One region of the Bacillus sp. SRL543 genome, then DNA from elsewhere that is predicted to be linked to it. Evidence: predicted binding sites of a transcription regulator. Region 1 holds the regulator's gene; each other region holds the start of a gene.
The links. The regulator Rex, encoded in region 1, represses fermentation and respiration genes when NADH is low (regulators of the CRP and FNR family bind a similar motif). The targets are predictions, from matches to a motif close to TTGTGAAATATTTCACAA.

Region 2: the regulator Rex is predicted to act here: its motif matches at 2,043-2,060, upstream of yeiL (transcriptional regulator YeiL).
Region 3: the regulator Rex is predicted to act here: its motif matches at 2,907-2,924, upstream of AC4E8B_RS23040 (AtpZ/AtpI family protein).
Region 4: the regulator Rex is predicted to act here: its motif matches at 2,342-2,359, upstream of qoxA (cytochrome aa3 quinol oxidase subunit II).

The regions. Positions count from the first base shown of each region.
Region 1 covers NZ_OZ481794.1:308,086-312,299, forward strand. Annotated here, with positions in the region: gene AC4E8B_RS01785 (ABC-F family ATP-binding cassette domain-containing protein) at 1-1,025, opposite strand, end outside; gene moaC (cyclic pyranopterin monophosphate synthase MoaC) at 1,167-1,649, shown strand; gene AC4E8B_RS01795 (redox-sensing transcriptional repressor Rex) at 1,691-2,359, shown strand; gene AC4E8B_RS01800 (twin-arginine translocase TatA/TatE family subunit) at 2,462-2,641, shown strand; gene tatC (twin-arginine translocase subunit TatC) at 2,660-3,415, shown strand; gene AC4E8B_RS01810 (YdiK family protein) at 3,436-3,648, opposite strand; gene AC4E8B_RS01815 (CPBP family intramembrane glutamic endopeptidase) at 3,649-4,214, opposite strand, start outside.
Region 2 covers NZ_OZ481794.1:4,842,036-4,846,249, reverse strand. Annotated here, with positions in the region: gene pdxA (4-hydroxythreonine-4-phosphate dehydrogenase PdxA) at 1-74, shown strand, start outside; gene AC4E8B_RS24675 (VanZ family protein) at 168-632, opposite strand; gene AC4E8B_RS24670 (MFS transporter) at 813-1,994, opposite strand; gene yeiL (transcriptional regulator YeiL) at 2,103-2,774, shown strand; gene AC4E8B_RS24660 (nucleoside triphosphate pyrophosphohydrolase) at 2,860-3,183, shown strand; gene AC4E8B_RS24655 (hypothetical protein) at 3,492-3,959, shown strand; gene AC4E8B_RS24650 (avidin-fold protein) at 4,151-4,214, shown strand, end outside.
Region 3 covers NZ_OZ481794.1:4,550,139-4,554,352, forward strand. Annotated here, with positions in the region: gene AC4E8B_RS23015 (F0F1 ATP synthase subunit delta) at 1-305, opposite strand, end outside; gene atpF (F0F1 ATP synthase subunit B) at 302-835, opposite strand; gene atpE (F0F1 ATP synthase subunit C) at 1,053-1,265, opposite strand; gene atpB (F0F1 ATP synthase subunit A) at 1,342-2,052, opposite strand; gene AC4E8B_RS23035 (ATP synthase subunit I) at 2,074-2,448, opposite strand; gene AC4E8B_RS23040 (AtpZ/AtpI family protein) at 2,455-2,676, opposite strand; gene AC4E8B_RS23045 (S8 family serine peptidase) at 3,004-4,214, opposite strand, start outside.
Region 4 covers NZ_OZ481794.1:3,848,443-3,852,656, reverse strand. Annotated here, with positions in the region: gene qoxB (cytochrome aa3 quinol oxidase subunit I) at 1-1,239, opposite strand, end outside; gene qoxA (cytochrome aa3 quinol oxidase subunit II) at 1,281-2,228, opposite strand; gene AC4E8B_RS19600 (thiol-disulfide oxidoreductase DCC family protein) at 2,593-2,961, shown strand; SAM riboswitch class I at 3,066-3,244, shown strand; gene metK (methionine adenosyltransferase) at 3,676-4,214, shown strand, end outside.

The DNA.
Region 1 (4,214 bases):
CCATCATATCCGACCTCAAGGGAATTGACCTTCAATACATCATTGCCGGTCTGCTTTGAAATATCGAAGCTGAAAGCGGCTGATTTTTCATCGCCGAGCGGCCTGTCCAGCAGCTCCATCCTTTCAAGCTTCTTCCTCCGGCTCTGCGCCCGCTTGGTTGTAGAGGCGCGTGCCAGGTTTCGCTGTATAAAGTCCTGCAGCTTGGCCACTTCTTCCTGCTGCTTCTCAAACTGGCGCATATCCCTTTCATAGTTCTCGGCTTTTTTCTCCAAATAGTAGCTGTAGTTGCCAGGGAATTTGGAGATCTGCTGACGGGTTATTTCATATACTTGTGTGACGACCTTATCAAGGAAGTACCGGTCATGGGAAACGATGAGTATGGCTCCCTCATAGCCCTGCAGATATTGCTCCAGCCACGATAGGGTTTCAATGTCCAGATGGTTGGTTGGCTCGTCCAGGATCAGGATATCAGGCTTGGTCAGCAGCAATTTGGCCAGTGCCAGCCTTGTTTTTTGCCCGCCGCTGAGGACTGATATGCTTGTATCATAACTAAAGGAATGAAAATTCAGCCCGTGCAGGATAGAGCGGATATCGGCCTCATACTGATACCCTCCCTGTTCCTTGAACTGCACCTGCAGCAGATCATATTCTTTAAGGATCTTCTCGTAGGAGGCAGGATCATTAAATATGCCGGGATCTGCCATACTTTGTTCCAGCCGGCGTAGCTCGGCTTCCATCTCCCGGAGGCCCTTGAAGACTGAAAGCATTTCATCCCATATGGAAAGGGCTGATTCAAGCCCTGTATTCTGTGCAAGATAGCCTATGGAAACATCCTTCGGCTTGATGATTTCGCCAGAGTCATGGGACATATGCCCCGCTATTATTTTCAGCAGCGTCGATTTGCCAGCCCCGTTCCTGCCTACCAGGGCGATCCGGTCGCGCGTTTGCACCTCAAGCTTTATATTCGATAAAATCAAGTCAGCGCCAAAGTACTTTGACAGCTGATTAACTTGAAGTAAAATCATTGTTCTCACCTCTGTATTCTAAAGGTTAGTGTATCGCATTCAATCCCTCACAGCAATAAGATGAAATTTGTGAAACATCAAACAATATTGCTTACATACCCATTTAAAATAGTGTATGATTCTGTAGAGAGGTGTTTATGAATGTCAGAGTTCACACATTTTAATGAAGAGGGCAGAGCCCGCATGGTGGATGTCAGCAGCAAGCCCGAAAGTGTCCGGACTGCATCCGCCCACTCAAGTATAACGGTTAATAGTGAAATATACGAAAAAATAACCGGCAACAGCATGAAAAAAGGCGATGTTTTGGCAGTGGCCCAGGTAGCTGGCATCATGGCCGCCAAAAAGACGTGGGAAATCATTCCTATGTGCCATCCCATTCCGCTGACCGGCATCGATATTTCTTTTGGATGGGAAAAAACAGAAGAAGATTACCGGCTGAATATTTCTGCCCAGGTGAGGACCAAAGGATCCACTGGAGTTGAAATGGAAGCGCTGACATCAGCAAGTGCCTGTGCGCTGACGGTCTATGATATGTGCAAGGCGCTTGATAAGGGAATGATCATCGGCCAGACCTATCTTGTTGAAAAGACGGGCGGAAAAAATGGGGACTTCAAAAAAGAATAGCAGACAAATACAATAGAAATCAGCAGGGTGGGGGAAAAGCTATGTCAAATGAAGCCATAAAAATACCGCAGGCAACGGCAAAAAGACTGCCGCTGTATTATCGATTCTTAAAAAATCTCCACTCTTCAGGGAAACAGAGAGTGTCCTCGGCGGAGCTCAGTGAAGCTGTGAAGGTGGATTCTGCTACTATCAGAAGAGATTTTTCTTACTTTGGTGCGCTTGGGAAAAAAGGCTATGGCTATAATGTTAACTATCTGCTGTCTTTTTTCCGAAAGACGCTGGACCAGGATGAAGTGACAAAGGTTGCCCTCATCGGGGTCGGCAATCTGGGGACTGCCTTTTTAAACTATAACTTCCTGAAAAATAATAATACAAAGATTGAAGCGGCATTTGATGTCGATGCTGGAAAAGTAGGGACAGATATTGGCGGGGTGCCTGTTTTCCATATGGATGATCTGGAAAGAATATCTGAAGAGCATGCTATTAAAGTCGCCATTCTGACAGTTCCGGCGCCTGTTGCCCAGGCTATAACGGACAGGCTTGTAAAGGGAAGCATCAAGGGAATACTCAATTTTACACCAGCAAGGCTTACAGTTCCTTCTGCCATCAGAGTACATCATATCGACCTGGCTGTGGAACTGCAGTCGCTTGTCTATTTCCTGAAGCATTATCCGATGGAAGTCATGCAGGGAGCAGAAGCAGAAGAGTAAGATTCCGGAATGTGACAATTAAAGCAAAGTTAGCATTACGGATAGAATTATACAGGCGTTAGTGGTATCATCAATATGATAGATAAAGGGAGGTGAGGCGCAATGATGAATTTAGGAATGGGAAGCCTCTTGCTTATTGTTTTTGTCGCTTTGCTGATTTTCGGACCGAAGAAACTGCCTGAGCTTGGAAAAGCTGCCGGCAATACCCTTCGTGAATTCAAATCCGCTACCAAAGGGCTTATGAATGACGAAGATGATGAGAAGAAAAAAGAAGTTAAGTAACATAAGGATGTTTTATGTATGAGTCATAAAGATATGACAATTTACGAACATATAGGCGAATTAAGAAAACGGCTTGTCATGACAGTCGTTTTCTTGTTCTGCGCGATGATTTTAGGCTTTTTCCTTGCCGAACCCCTGATCGTGTACCTGCAGGGTGCCGACGAAGCGAAGGACCTGACGATGAATGCATTCCGCCTGACAGATCCCGTGAAGATCTATATGCAGTTTGCCTTTATCATAGCCTTTGTCCTGACGTCTCCGGTTATCCTTTATCAATTCTGGGCGTTCATCAGTCCGGGACTATATGAAAAGGAACGGAAGGTCACACTGAGCTATATTCCTGTATCTGTGATACTGTTCATCAGCGGAGTGTCATTTTCATATTTTGTTCTTTTTCCGTTTGTTGTGGACTTTATGACCCGGATTGCGGACAGGCTTGATATCAATCAGGTGATTGGGATCAATGAGTATTTTCAGTTCCTGTTCCAGCTGACGATTCCATTCGGGATCCTTTTTCAGCTTCCTGTTGTCATCATGTTCCTGACCAGGCTTGGCATTGTCACACCGATGTTCCTGTCGAGCATCCGGAAATATGCGTATTTTGTGCTCCTTGTCATTGCGGCGTTCATTACGCCGCCTGAGCTGCTGTCGCATATGATGGTAACAGTGCCGCTTCTGCTTTTGTATGAATTGAGCATTTTCATCTCCAGGTTTTCGTATAAGAAAGTGCTGGAGGCCGAAGAGACGCAGGCAAAAGAAATGGAAGCCAAATAAAAATGAGCCTCATTCCAGGCTCATTTTTTTTGGTTATTTTTAATTTGTTTGATCTTATAGTGAAAGGCAATCATCCGAAGGCCTGATCCAAAGTCAAAAGTTGCCAGAAGCACGAGCAGATACGTAAAAAATCCCCATTCGCCGGTTTCACTGATATTCTGGATTGCGAAGTAAGTGAACAGCACGCCCAGGAATATATAGATGAACCCGGAAAACAATGGTGACTGCCTCATTTAAAGTCCCCCAATAAAGCTTTGAATTTGTTCCATTTCATTAATCCACTTTTGTATTTTATCCTGATTCATTTGAATGATGACTACCAATGTATTCATCGACACATGCGCAAAAATCGGGACAAGGATCCGCTTGGTCCGCACATACAGGAACGCAAATGTGAAGCCCATTGCAGAATACAGGAGCACATGCTCAGGCTCAAAATGCGCAAACGCAAAAATCACCGAGCTGATCAGGGCCGCTAGGAAGAAGTTCATCCTTTTGTAAAGGGCGCCGAAAATGACCTTCCGGAAGACGATTTCCTCCAGGATCGGGCCGATGATGCTGCTGACAATCACGACAAGCGGCAGAGTCTCGATGATACTGATGATCTGCTGGGTGTTTTCAGAGCCCATTTCAATGCCGATCAGATTTTCGATATTAGCTGCAAGCGACTGTGAAAACAAGGCCAGGAACACACCGGCAACTGCCCAGGCGATGGAAGCTAGAGGGGACGAAGCATTGCGGTCAAGCGTCTCCTTTGATTTGAATTCCTTCCGCAGCAGGAAGAGCACCAATATCAGGG
Region 2 (4,214 bases), 420 kb from region 1:
CCGGCAAAGGGATTGCTGACGAGAAGAGCCTGGTGGAAGCTATGAGACAGGCAGTGGAATTGGCGCCGAAATAATAGAAAAAAGCTGGATGCGATGGCATCCAGCCTTTTTTCATATCACGTGCTTTTTAGCAGAAGGGGCACCAGCAATAGTGCAGACAGGCCATTTTATTTTAATATCCTCCCAGCAAACCCCCATCTCCAAATCCCAAACCCTATCAAAGCCCCAAGTATATTAAGAATATAATCATCAATATCAAAGCTTCCTCTTCTTGTAATAACTTGTATGATTTCAATTGTTATTAGCATGGCCGTCATGGAGGCTATAAAGAGGATTGTGCTAATCATTTTCCTTGTAAAAAAAGGGAGATAAACACCCATTGGCATAAATAAAACAAAATTGCCAAGGAGATTTTTAATAGGTATAACCATGTTCATTCTTCCATCCGCTAAGGCTTGAAGATACATACTGATTGTTTTTAAGGGAATGAAATTTGAAGACTGCCTTATATAGTCTGTTAATGACATGCCATCCCAGGCAATTCCCCTTGAGCCTAAGAATAAGATGGATGCTAATACAAATAAGTAAACTATGAAGCTTAGGCCAAAAACAATCTTGATTGCTTTTTTCATTTTTTCCTCCGATGATACCTTATTACATTCTCACACTATTAGACGAAAGAAAGTGCTGGCAGGTTTTCAGCTTCTTCTGAGATGACTAAATTGAAATGAAAAAGCCTTAGGAGGCTTGAGGTCTCCTAGGGCTTTTGTTGTCGGGCACATTCAAAGTTTTTGATAATGGTAAAAGCAGGATTAGCCAGCTAATTGTCCGGGAGCCGTATTTTTCCGGTTCGCCATCCTCCGGTAAACCAGCGCCACAATCAGCGAAGGCACCGTACACACCAGCATCCCGAGGAATGCATATCTCGGCTCGATCTCATACAAGTATCCGCCAAAGATGGTGAACACCGCCGTGCTCCAGCTGAGGGCGAGGGCGGAGTAAATGCCCTGGGCGATCGGGACATCCTTCGGCGGGATGTACTGGATCATGTATTTCATGAACGCATAATGCCCCATGGCGAACGAGAGGGCGTGCAGGACCTGCGACACTGAGAACATTGCCACATTCGGGAAGGCGAATACAAGGATCCAGCGCACCGTGCTGCCGAGCGCCGCCAGCGCCAGCAGGGAGCCTGGCGATACATTGCGGAAGACACGGTCGGCAATCAGGAAGAACAGGATTTCGGCAATGACGCCGATGTTCAGGATTGCCCCGATCAGGTATTTCGGCGCGTCGATTTCCTGCAGAAAGATATAGCCGTAGTTGTAATAAGAAGCATGTGCGGCCTGCAGCAGGATGACGATCACGAGCACAACCCCAAAATGCTGGGCTTTAAATGGCCTCAGCAGAGAGCCTCTGCTCTGGGAGTCTGCCTTTGGCTTCTGTGACAGCACATCAGGTGCCTGCATCATCCCCAGGCAGATCAGCATAAAGACGCCGAACAGCAATCCCCAAAGAATGAAGCCGTCCCCAAACCGGCTCGTGAACATTGTCAGGATCAGCCCGCTGATAATGAATCCTAAAGATCCCCATGAGCGGTCTTTTCCATAATTCTTCAGCTGCTTATGCTGCACAAGGACACCGGCAGCCGTGTCCATTGCAGGCATCAAAGTCGGATAAAAGAAGTGCAGGAACAGGACCGCAGCCAGCAAGGTCGTATATGAATCAGCCGGGATGCAAAGCAGCAGAATGACGAACGTCCCGATGCCCATCCCATTAATCAGTACCTTGCTGCTGAATTTCCCTGACAGATAAGGGAAGGCGAACAATGTCGACAAGCCGCGCACCACAAGCCCAAGGCTCATGATCAGGCTCGCCTGCCCGACCGTCATCCCCTTTGTATGAATCATCCACCCGGTCCAATACGGCAGGAAAACCCCCCAAGTGAAAAAGAAACTAAAAAATTGTCTACTCATCCAGCGTTGTGAATTCATCGTTCATTCCTCCAATGATTGCATCATACCAAGAGGAAAAGTAAAATAATATGAGATATCTCACATTTTGAACCTGTTTTGAAGAAAAAGGAAAGAAGCGTGAATCATATGAAAAAGCTGCAGCAGAGAGAAAGGCTACAATATCTCGAAGAGCACAGCATCGCCCAGCTCTTCTCCTTCCCGATCGAAGAAGGCATCGAAATCCACGAATACCAGCGCGACGAGTGGATCATCCGCGAAGGCATGCGCCCCGACTATCTTTTCTATGTCATCGAAGGGAAAGCCAAAATTTACATCACCTACCAAAACGGGAAGGTCTCCCTCATCAACTTCATCAACAAACATGACTATATAGGCGAAATGGAGCTCTTGCATGAGGTCTACTACACCAAAGGCATCCAGGCCTCCACCCGCACCATCTGCTTCGCCATTCCTCTGAGCCAATACCGGAACCAATTGCTCGAGGACACCCTGTTCCTGCGCGAACTCACCAAATTTCTCAGTCTCAAAGCCACCAACATGGCATCCAAATACTCCCAAAGCCTCGCCTTCCCGCTCGAAAACCGGCTCGCAGACTTCATCCTGCAGACCGCTGATGGCGATGTATATAAAGAGAAACATGTCACCGTCTGTGACTTCCTTGGGGTTTCTTATAGGCACTTGCTTCATGTACTATCTCAGTTTTGTAAAGAGGGGTACTTGCGGAAGGAAGGGGTGAGGTATTTGGTGGAGGAGCGGGGGCGGCTGGAGGAGTTGGCGGGAGTTTTGAGGAATGGGTAGGGAGCCAAGGGGACAGGTCCCTTGGCTCTTTTTAAGAAATGGGCCATGGGACCTGTCCCTGCGGCTTTATCTGGAGGACATATATATGCCAACCTACAATAAATTAGTCCGAGATAAGATTCCGCAAATTTTCGAGCAAAGCGGAAAGAGGTTTTCGGCAAAGATACTAAATGATCAGGATTATATTGAGTATCTGCAGCAGAAAAGCTATGAAGAGTTGGATGAGTACTGTGCGGCAGAAACCAGCGAAGAAGCAATCGAAGAGCTCGCAGACTTTTTAGAGATTATTCACTCATTAGCTCATCATCACGGTTCTTTCATTGAAGGGGTAGAGAGGGTACGGGAGAAGAAAGCAGAAAAGCGCGGAGGGTTTGAAGAGAAAACTTTCCTGATTGAGGTTGAAGATTGATGGGGAAACTGGCTTTTTCAGTTTTTAGTTAAGGATAAAAATGTATTAAAAGTCAGAAATATTTAATGACCTTTGTTAGAGAAGTGCAGCATTCTAATAGGTTTTCTTGTTTAGATAGATTTAAGATTTGTTTCATGTGAAACAATCCTTCTGGCATAGTACTCAGGGCGTGAAAACCTGCTAAGGAAAAGCGTCCCTGTCTCTCCGGACAAGGAATATGTTCACTAGTCTCTTTCTGAATGGATTTTTTCTTCTCATCTGGATATCTTAAAAGGAAAGAATTGCCCAGGATGAGGTGAAGTTCATATATGCTAACAAAGAGACATGTCATATTTAATCTTACAATGATCATCGTCCCTTGGTTTTCGCTGCTTTTTATCGGTAAGCGGAGCTTCAAGCGGTATGGGATTGCGGGTGCCATCATCAGCGGGTTTGAGATCCTGAATCATCTTTATGGCCGCCACAAAAAGTGGTGGAGGTTTTATGACCAGCCGAAATCTTTTATAAGGGATGAACTGCCTTTTGATATAGGTCCATACATGCCCGTTTCTCTATGGATTCTTAAAGCTTCATATGGGAACTTCAAAAAATTCATTTTGCTTAATGCTATTTTTCATGCGATTTTCGCCGGGCTGTTTCTGCCCTTTCTCAAGAAACTGAAAATTGTTCGTTTAACCCGCATAAACTATTTTCAGTTTTTTCTCTATATCCACTATAAAGCCTACTTATTGTATGCTGCTCAGAGTGCAGTGGAAAAGGTGCGGTACAGCCGATAAATCAGAAATGCCTGTCCGCGTGGGGGCAGGCATTTCTGATTGGAAGGGAATCATGCTGGCTTGGAAGCATGATTGAAAACAGGCTGTGGCAATAGCCAGCTTCTGCTGTTTTTAGAAGGCTTTCTTACTCTCAAGAAAAGGGTAAGTGTTATAATTCACCTAAACAACAGCATTCAAGGGGGGAAGAAGCAATGATCAATTATGATGGGCGTTCTTTTGTTTCGGTTGAGAATACTGAGAATGGAGAGGTATCCG
Region 3 (4,214 bases), 710 kb from region 1:
TCATTCGCAAGGCTGATGAACTCCTCCGCAAGATCAGAGAATTGATCTTCACGGTGGCGGTCAATCAATAGCATAAGTGTATTAAGTACTAAAGGATTAACAGACGCGAAGGCAGTTTTGATGATCCCTTTTTTCTCATCATTCTCAAGTTTCGGGGATTTCAGGACTGCATCCAGGCCCTTATTATTGTTTACGACATCTTTGACGATGCGAAGGTCTTCTTCCATTTGGCCAAGAAGCTGATGTTCATTCGCAAGCTGGAACAGAGCCAACGCATAGCGCTTTGCTACTGTAGAGCCGCTCATCGGTTTTCTCCTGCCTCTTGGATGTATTCATTGATCAGCTTTTCCTGGTCTGCTGCACTCAGTTCCTTCTCAATAACTTTGGAAGCAATAAGGACAGACAGGGAAGCAACCTGCTCGCGGATTGCGGCAACTGCTTTTTCTTTCTGCTGATCGATTTCAAGCTTCGCTGATTCCTTCACGCGCTCTGCTTCGGCACGGGCTGCCAAGATGATTTCCTCACGCTGCACGTCGCCTTGCTTTTTCGCACCTTCAATCAGGTTCTGAGCATCTGTACGCGCTTCCTTCAGAAGGCTTCTCTGCTCTTCCAGAAGCTTATTCGCTTCAACACGGCTTTGCTCAGCCGCGCCGATTTCATTGGCAATATGCTCTTCACGCTGTTTCATGATGCCCATCAAAGGACCCCATGCAAATTTCTTGAGCAATGCCAACAAAATGATAAACATAGCCAGCTGGAATAAAATATCCCCGCCGTTGAATGCTGTATGTGCTGCGCCTTCTGCAGCGCCTAATACTAAATTGCTTGCTAACACCCTCGATTCACTCCCTTCAAGAGTCTTCCACTTTCCCTATCAACAAGTTAACGAATTTCATAAAATGAATTCGGTTCATTCAGATTCAAAAAGCCAGTCAGCACCCGCCTGCACATGCTGGCGGTGCTTCAGGAATCAGGCGCATCCGCACCTGGGCATAAAGGAATGGCGAAGGGTCACATCCATGATCTTCGCCATTATGTGTACTGCAGTATAATTATTGACCAATAACCATGAACGCGATAACAACTGCGATGATCGGCACGGCCTCAACTAACGCTACCCCGATGAACATAGTTGTTTGAAGCATTCCGCGAGCTTCCGGCTGACGGGCAATCCCCTCAACTGTACGTGATACGATAAGACCGTTACCAATACCGGCACCTAGTGCTGCCAAACCAATTGCAATTGCTGCTGCTAAAAGACCCATTATAAAGTTCCTCCTTAGGATTGTATAAAATAATATAGTGTTTGAATGTTTTGTTCATAGAATGAACAGGTATATATTAATGGTCAGAGCTCACTTTGTGGGAGAGATAAACCATTGTTAACATACAGAAAATAAATGCCTGGATTGCGCCGACAAATATTGAGAACCCTTGCCATGCAAGCATTGGTACAATCGCGGCCAGATGTCCGACCCACCCTGATGCCAGGCTTCCGGCAATCAGTGTCAGCAGGATTTCACCCGCATAGATGTTACCATAGAGACGAAGGCCGAGTGTAAGCGTGTTGGCAAACTCCTCGATGATCTTGATCGGGAACATGAACCAGAATGGACGGAAAAATTCTTTTCCGTATTCCCCTACTCCCCGAAGCTTTACACCGTAATAGTGCGACAATCCAACTACCATAACTGCCAATGTGAGCGTTACAGCAGGGTCTGCTGTAGGCGATTTCCACCAAAGCTGGTCATTGATGACCACGGAGAATGGAAGCCCCAGCATATTTGAAACAAAAACATACATAATGATCGTGATTCCAAGGATATGGAATCTTCCGCCATCTTTCCAGTCCATCGTACTGTTGATGATGTTTTTTACAAAATCCATGATCCATTCGAAAAAGTTCTGCATTCCGGTTGGTCTCATGGCGAGCGTACGAGTGGAAAGAACAGCGATGATGAAAACAATGGCACTGGCAACTGTAATCATCAACATGTTTGCCAAGTTGAAATTCAAACCAAGAAATTCAACTATAGGTGCTTCATGATGCACAGTATTCACCTCTCTTCCCGGCTATTTACGTAAAACAAAAAGTTGAAGAAAATAATCTATCATAATGACAATATATGATGTCATTAATCCCAGAACTACGCTGATCAGATGCACCTCATCCGGGTACTTCATGCTGATCATGACGGCAAGCACTGCCGTCGCCATCCTCGACAGCATCCCAAGCGACCTCATCCTTTGGCCGTTCGCTGCCGCTTCCCCAAGCTGGTCCGTCTTCCTTACCATCAGCCATAAATTGAACAGGCTCAGGCTTGTCCCCAATATCAGCCCCATAAAGATAGATTGATAAGAGGTGAATCCCCAACCGAGAACATAGACTGACAGCAGCAGGAATATGTATTTGCGCTGCCGTATAAACATTGTTTTGAGGTCTGGCATAGGCTGTTAGTCTCCTGTAAAGAAACGTCCGACCAAGTGAAGCATGGCATAAGTCCCTGCTGCCAATCCTATAAGCAATCCGAGTATCAGGAATAAAGGCCCGGTTCCCATCACATGGTCAAGCCATCTTCCGAGGAAGATGCCGATCAGGACGGAGCCTACTAATTGGGAAAGGATGGCGGACATCAAAGCCATGGCTTGAAATGGGTGGCGGTCTTTTCGACGCATGATAACGCATCCTCCATGCTAGAAATGTATTCCCTTGACGTCTTTTTGTCTTAAGAATGCAAAGTTTCTTACTAGTGAAAAGAGAATGGGGGCGGTTTTGAGGTAAGTGTTTTCATTGCTGATACCACGCAGATTGCGGTTACTTTCACCTGCGGGAATCTTTGTGAAAACCCTATCATTTATACCCTTTGTAAGCATACAATAGGCATCTGTCAATGTCAATGCATTCGGAGTGAAAAAGTTCACAAACTCTGCAAACCGAAAAGTGTTTGTTCACACTATTTTCGATATTTTTTTGGGATAATAACTTGCAATTGGAGCGGAGTATCATCTCGCTCCAATTGCACCTTTTTCCTCTTCTTTTTTTACCTCCAGATAAGCCTCTATCATATCCTGTCTCCCCGCTTTCCTTGCAAAGACCTGGGCGATGTAGACGCCATCCGGCGGCAGGTCACCGTTCTTCAATTCCTTCTGGATCTGGCCTTTGCCTGCATCCCGCTTCCAGTCAAGAAATTGGATGAACCGGAGCGTATCAGGATCAAACAGGGCAATCCCAAATTCTTCCGCCCCCCCTGGAAGATAGACTTCATAGCGGTAGCTCCCGCCGTTGTCGCCTTTTCCAAAATCAAAGCCCATCACACGCGGGTAATCCGGCTCCTCGAGGACATACAAATACGGGATGCTGACTTTCCTGCTGCCCGCATTCAGAACAATTCGCCCATCATGGATTTTCTGTTTGAATTCTTCGGGGTCTATCTTCATTTTTACAGCCAGCTTTTTCTTCTCGCCGGGTTCCAGTCGAAAGGCGAGCGGAATTTCCCATTCTATCCCCCCGACGTTTGAGGGTACAGAGAAAGAATAGGATTCTGTGCGGCTGCCGGTATTTTTAACGGTCAGATAGCGGACATGTTCATTCTCACGGCCCGCTATCCGGAACTTGCCAAATTGGAGCGAGGCCGGCGTCACTAAGGAAGGGGCCTTCACCGCATCCTCTATTTGAATGCGGCCTGCCCCCTGTTCATAAGTCCTGTACAGACTGCCCCCTTCATTATAGAGAGGAAGAGCTGTATTCATGAGTGAGGACTTGATTTCCTCCGGGCTCCAATCAGGGTGGGCCTGTTTAATCAGCGCACATGCACCAGCAACATGGGGTGAGGCCATACTCGTCCCCTGCAGAGGAAGATATCCCCCGGGAACCGTACTGCTGATGGCCACCCCGGGCGCAAGAACGTCCGGCTTGATTTCCCAAGTATCGGTCACCGGTCCGCGGGAGCTGAAATCGGCAAGAAGATCCTTTTCTTCTATTATATATGTTCGGGCCAGCACCGTTTCTCCCTGCAGGCGCTCCTTAAGCTGGTCCCCTTCCTGCTTAGAGAGCGACACAACCGGCAGGCCGGCATCTTCCTCAAGATTGCCTGCAAAGCTTCCGTCGGTATTGTTGTAGATAATGACGGCGACGGCCCCTGCCTGCCTGGCATTTTTGGCTTTTTGGGAAAAAGTAAGGCCGCCTCTCTGAATGAGGGCAATCTTCCCTTTTA
Region 4 (4,214 bases), 1.4 Mb from region 1:
AACCAGGAACATAGTATTATGGTACTGGTAATCCGCAGCCGACATGCCGAGCATAACGCCTGTTACCCCGCCTATTGTGAAAATCGGGATGAAGAGCAGGGAGTAAAGCATTGGCGTCGTAATGGTGATTTTCCCTTTCCAAAGTGTCAGGAGCCAGTTGAAAATCTTAACCCCGGTCGGCACGGCGATCGCCATGGTCGTAATAGAGAAAATACTGTTTGTTAAAGCTCCCTGGCCCATTGTAAAGAAGTGGTGAGTCCAGACAAGGAAGGACAAGAGTGAAATGATCACCATGGATCCTACCATTGATTTATAGCCATAAAGGTTCCTGCGTGCGAACGTTGAGATGATTTCGCTGTATATACCGAAAGCAGGAAGTATCAGGATGTATACCTCAGGGTGTCCCCATACCCAGAAGAAGTTAGCCCACAGCATATCCATACCGCCATTGCTGGTCGTAAAGAAGTTAGTGGCAAATAATCTGTCAAGAGATCCCATTGCAAGAGCAACAGTCAGCACAGGGAAAGCAAATACGATAATGATGCTGGCAACAAGTGATGACCAAGTGAACATCGGCATCTTCATCAATGTCATGCCAGGCGCACGCATCCTGAGGATGGTTGTTACCATATTGATACCGGTCATCAATGTACCCAAACCTGCGATTTGCAGTGAGAACATATAATAGTTCGTTCCGACTGATTCGCTGAACTCTGTCCCTGCAAGCGGGAAGTAGGAAGTCCAGCCGGCATCAGGCGAGCCGCCGATGACGAATGAGATGTTCAGCAGCATGGCACCCATGAAGAAGAGCCAGAAGCTGAGTGCATTAAGCTTAGGGAAAGCAACGTCGCGTGCCCCGATCTGGAGCGGCACGACAAAGTTCATGAATGCCATGATGAATGGCATTGCCATGAACAGAATCATAACTGTTCCGTGCGTTGTGAAAATTTCATTATAGTGCTGTGCGTCAAGAAGGGTATTATCAGGCACAGCCAGCTGGGCGCGCATCATGATGGCATCTGCGCCGCCCCGGAAAAGCATGAGCAGGGCAGAAATCAGGTACATGATCCCAATCCGTTTATGATCGACTGTTGTCAGCCATTCTCTCCACAGATAGCCCCATTTTTTGAAATAGGTCAAGCCTGCGATGATGGCAATAACCGTTAAACCTATAGCAACCATTGACGCATAGATAACAGGGCTGGGATGCGGAATGGCAAAACGTTCAAAGAATTCCATAGGATTTTAAACTCCTTTCTAGGGTAGCGGTTCTGTTCTTATTAATGGCCTTCATGTTCTGAGTGGCCATTGCTGCCAGATCCGTCCTCTTCCATATCCATATGTTCATGATCTGAGTCAGCATCATCACTGTCAGAGCTGGAACCATGGTTATGGCCGCCATGCTCGCCTTCAGGAGCAGGCATGAATTCAAGATGTGTTCCGGTATAGGTGGACTGTCCAAGATGACCCGGTTCAAGCAGTTCATCGAATTTTTCTTCAGTAAGCGGCTCAGCCGTCTTTTTGACGTCAGCCACCCATTGGTCAAACTCTTCCTGCGGCATGGCTGTTACATTGAATGTATTTTCAGCAAAGCCTTTTCCGTTGAAGTTGGCATTGCGCCCCATATATTCGCCGGGTTCATCTGCGCCCAGATGCAGCGTATTGACCATGTCAGCCATGGCATATTTTTGTCCGCCAAGCTGCGGGATCCAAAAGCTTGTGATCGGTCCGTATGAATAGAGCTTAAATTCAAGCGGGCGGTCAGTCGGTACATATAGATAGTTGACTGTTTCGATATCTTCTTCAGGATAGCTGAAATGCCATTTCCAGTTGGAAGATGATGCGTATACGACTAAAGGCTCTTTGTCGCCATATCCTGTCGGTGCTGATTCCACTTTATAGTTGCTCTGAGTGGATACGACTGAAAGGAAGATGACGATCAGGACAGGGATTCCGACGCAGACCGCTTCGACGAGCAGGTTTCCTTTAATATGCGGCGGTTCATAATCCTTGCTTTGCTTCGAAGAGCGGTATTTATAGAGCATGTAAGCAAGCATGGCAAAAACCACAAGGACGATGACAGACATGATTGCCGTTGACAGAATAATGTCTTTTGCCTGGACGGCAGCCTGAGGACCTTTGGGATCCAGCACCATCAGCGGCTCACAGCCTGATAGAATAGTAATGATTGTAAATATTCCTAAAAGCAAAGAATATTTCTTTTTCATGGATAAGCCCCTTTCTCACTGGCTGAAAGTTTAATAACATAAAAATAGTGTATATGTTACATAGTTCACAATCTGTTATCATCATAAGCAATTTTATAGGGTAATTCAATAGAATGTGAAAGGTGTCACAAATTGTTCAAGAAGATAGAAATTCTTTCCGAACTTTGCGGCATATTATTTGCACAACACAAATTCAAGGGGGTGCTTAAAGCGGTGAACGCTGCTGGAGATAAAGAGGGAAGGCATTATATTCATTGAAACATATATTATATAGATATAAGTTTATCGTGCTTTAAGAATGATTGAAAGGTATGGTAAAATTTAATAAGATGAACGACTACAGGCGGGAGATGGTAATGTGAAAATGATTGCCCTTTACGACAATACTTGCCAGCTTTGCCAAATGACGAAGAAATCTTTCGGGAAGCTTGACCTGCTTCATCGGGTAGAGTGGGTTTCATTGCAAAAATATGAACAGGAACATGGAGAGCTTCAATTCAGCAGCAGGGAGCTGAGGAAAGAGCTTCATATTATAACACCTGAAAAAAAGGTCCTGAAGGGTTTCTATGCAGTCAGAAGGCTGCTGCTGCTGTTCCCCCTTACCTTCGTTTTAGGGCTCTGTATGCATCTTCCTTTGGCATCTGCTGCCGGGGTTCCGGCATACAGGTGGATTGCACGGAACAGGCATAAACTGCTTAGGAAGAAATGCAAGGATGGCAGCTGTTCCCTCTGAGTCATTTCCATATATGAGACAATATAAAATTGTTCTTGCTATAGTGGAGAAAATGATTGACGCCACTACATCTGTACGTTATGATTTTACCTTGAACGGATACTCTCTTATCCCGAGCTGGTGGAGGGACAGGCCCGATGAAACCCAGCAACCTGCTAATGATGCTTTTTGAAAACGGATATATGCTGAAAAGAGCATAACGGTTCAAATTACAGCCAGCGATGGCCTGTTTTTAGCAAAGGTGCTAACCTGACGCAAGGAAGAATTCCTTGAACGATAAGAGTGAAAGGCGCGAATCATTTTGCTTTCAACCTTTTCACTTTGGGAAGGTTTTTTATTTTGCATTTTGAGGGAAGTCTTTTAATTGCATATTATGGAAGTTTTTGCATAAAGCTGATTTACAAGGGCTATGCATTTAACAGGATAAAATCATACAATCTGATTGTGCCTGGCTTATATATAATGCCTTTGACCGGTTCTCTGCATCAGCGGCGGCCTGCTCTTTCAGCACTTGTCTGAAGGCTTGCGGTCCCGGGGGACAGGACCAGCCGGTTATGCAGATTGTGAAGCAATGCATACGCGAGAGCGGGATAAAAACTCCATGTTTATTCAATACTACTTAGGGAATGAGTACCGTATCAATCCGAGGGGAAGAATAAGGTGTAGCGCCGGATAAGAACCTCACTCTATTCTTATAAATAAGGAGGAAATCAGATGTCAAATAAACGCCGTTTGTTTACTTCTGAATCAGTTACTGAAGGTCATCCGGATAAAATCTGTGACCAGATTTCTGATGCTATTTTAGACGCTATCTTAGCAAAAGACGCAAATGCCCGCGTTGCTGCTGAAACATCTGTTACAACAGGACTAGTGCTTGTTGCAGGTGAAATTACAACATCTACATATGTTGATATTCCAAAGCTTGTCCGTGAAACAATCAAGGAGATCGGCTATACCCGTGCTAAATATGGCTTTGATTCCGAAACTTGTGCCGTACTGACATCCATTGATGAGCAGTCAGCTGACATTGCAATGGGTGTTGACCAGGCGCTTGAAGCACGCGAAGGACAAATGTCGGATGAAGAAATCGAAGCAATCGGCGCAGGAGACCAGGGCCTTATGTTCGGCTTTGCCTGCAACGAAACGAAAGAGCTTATGCCTCTTCCGATTTCCCTGGCACATAAACTGTCGCGCCGCCTGACAGAAGTACGCAAAGAAGAGATTCTTCCTTACCTCCGTCCGGACGGCAAGAC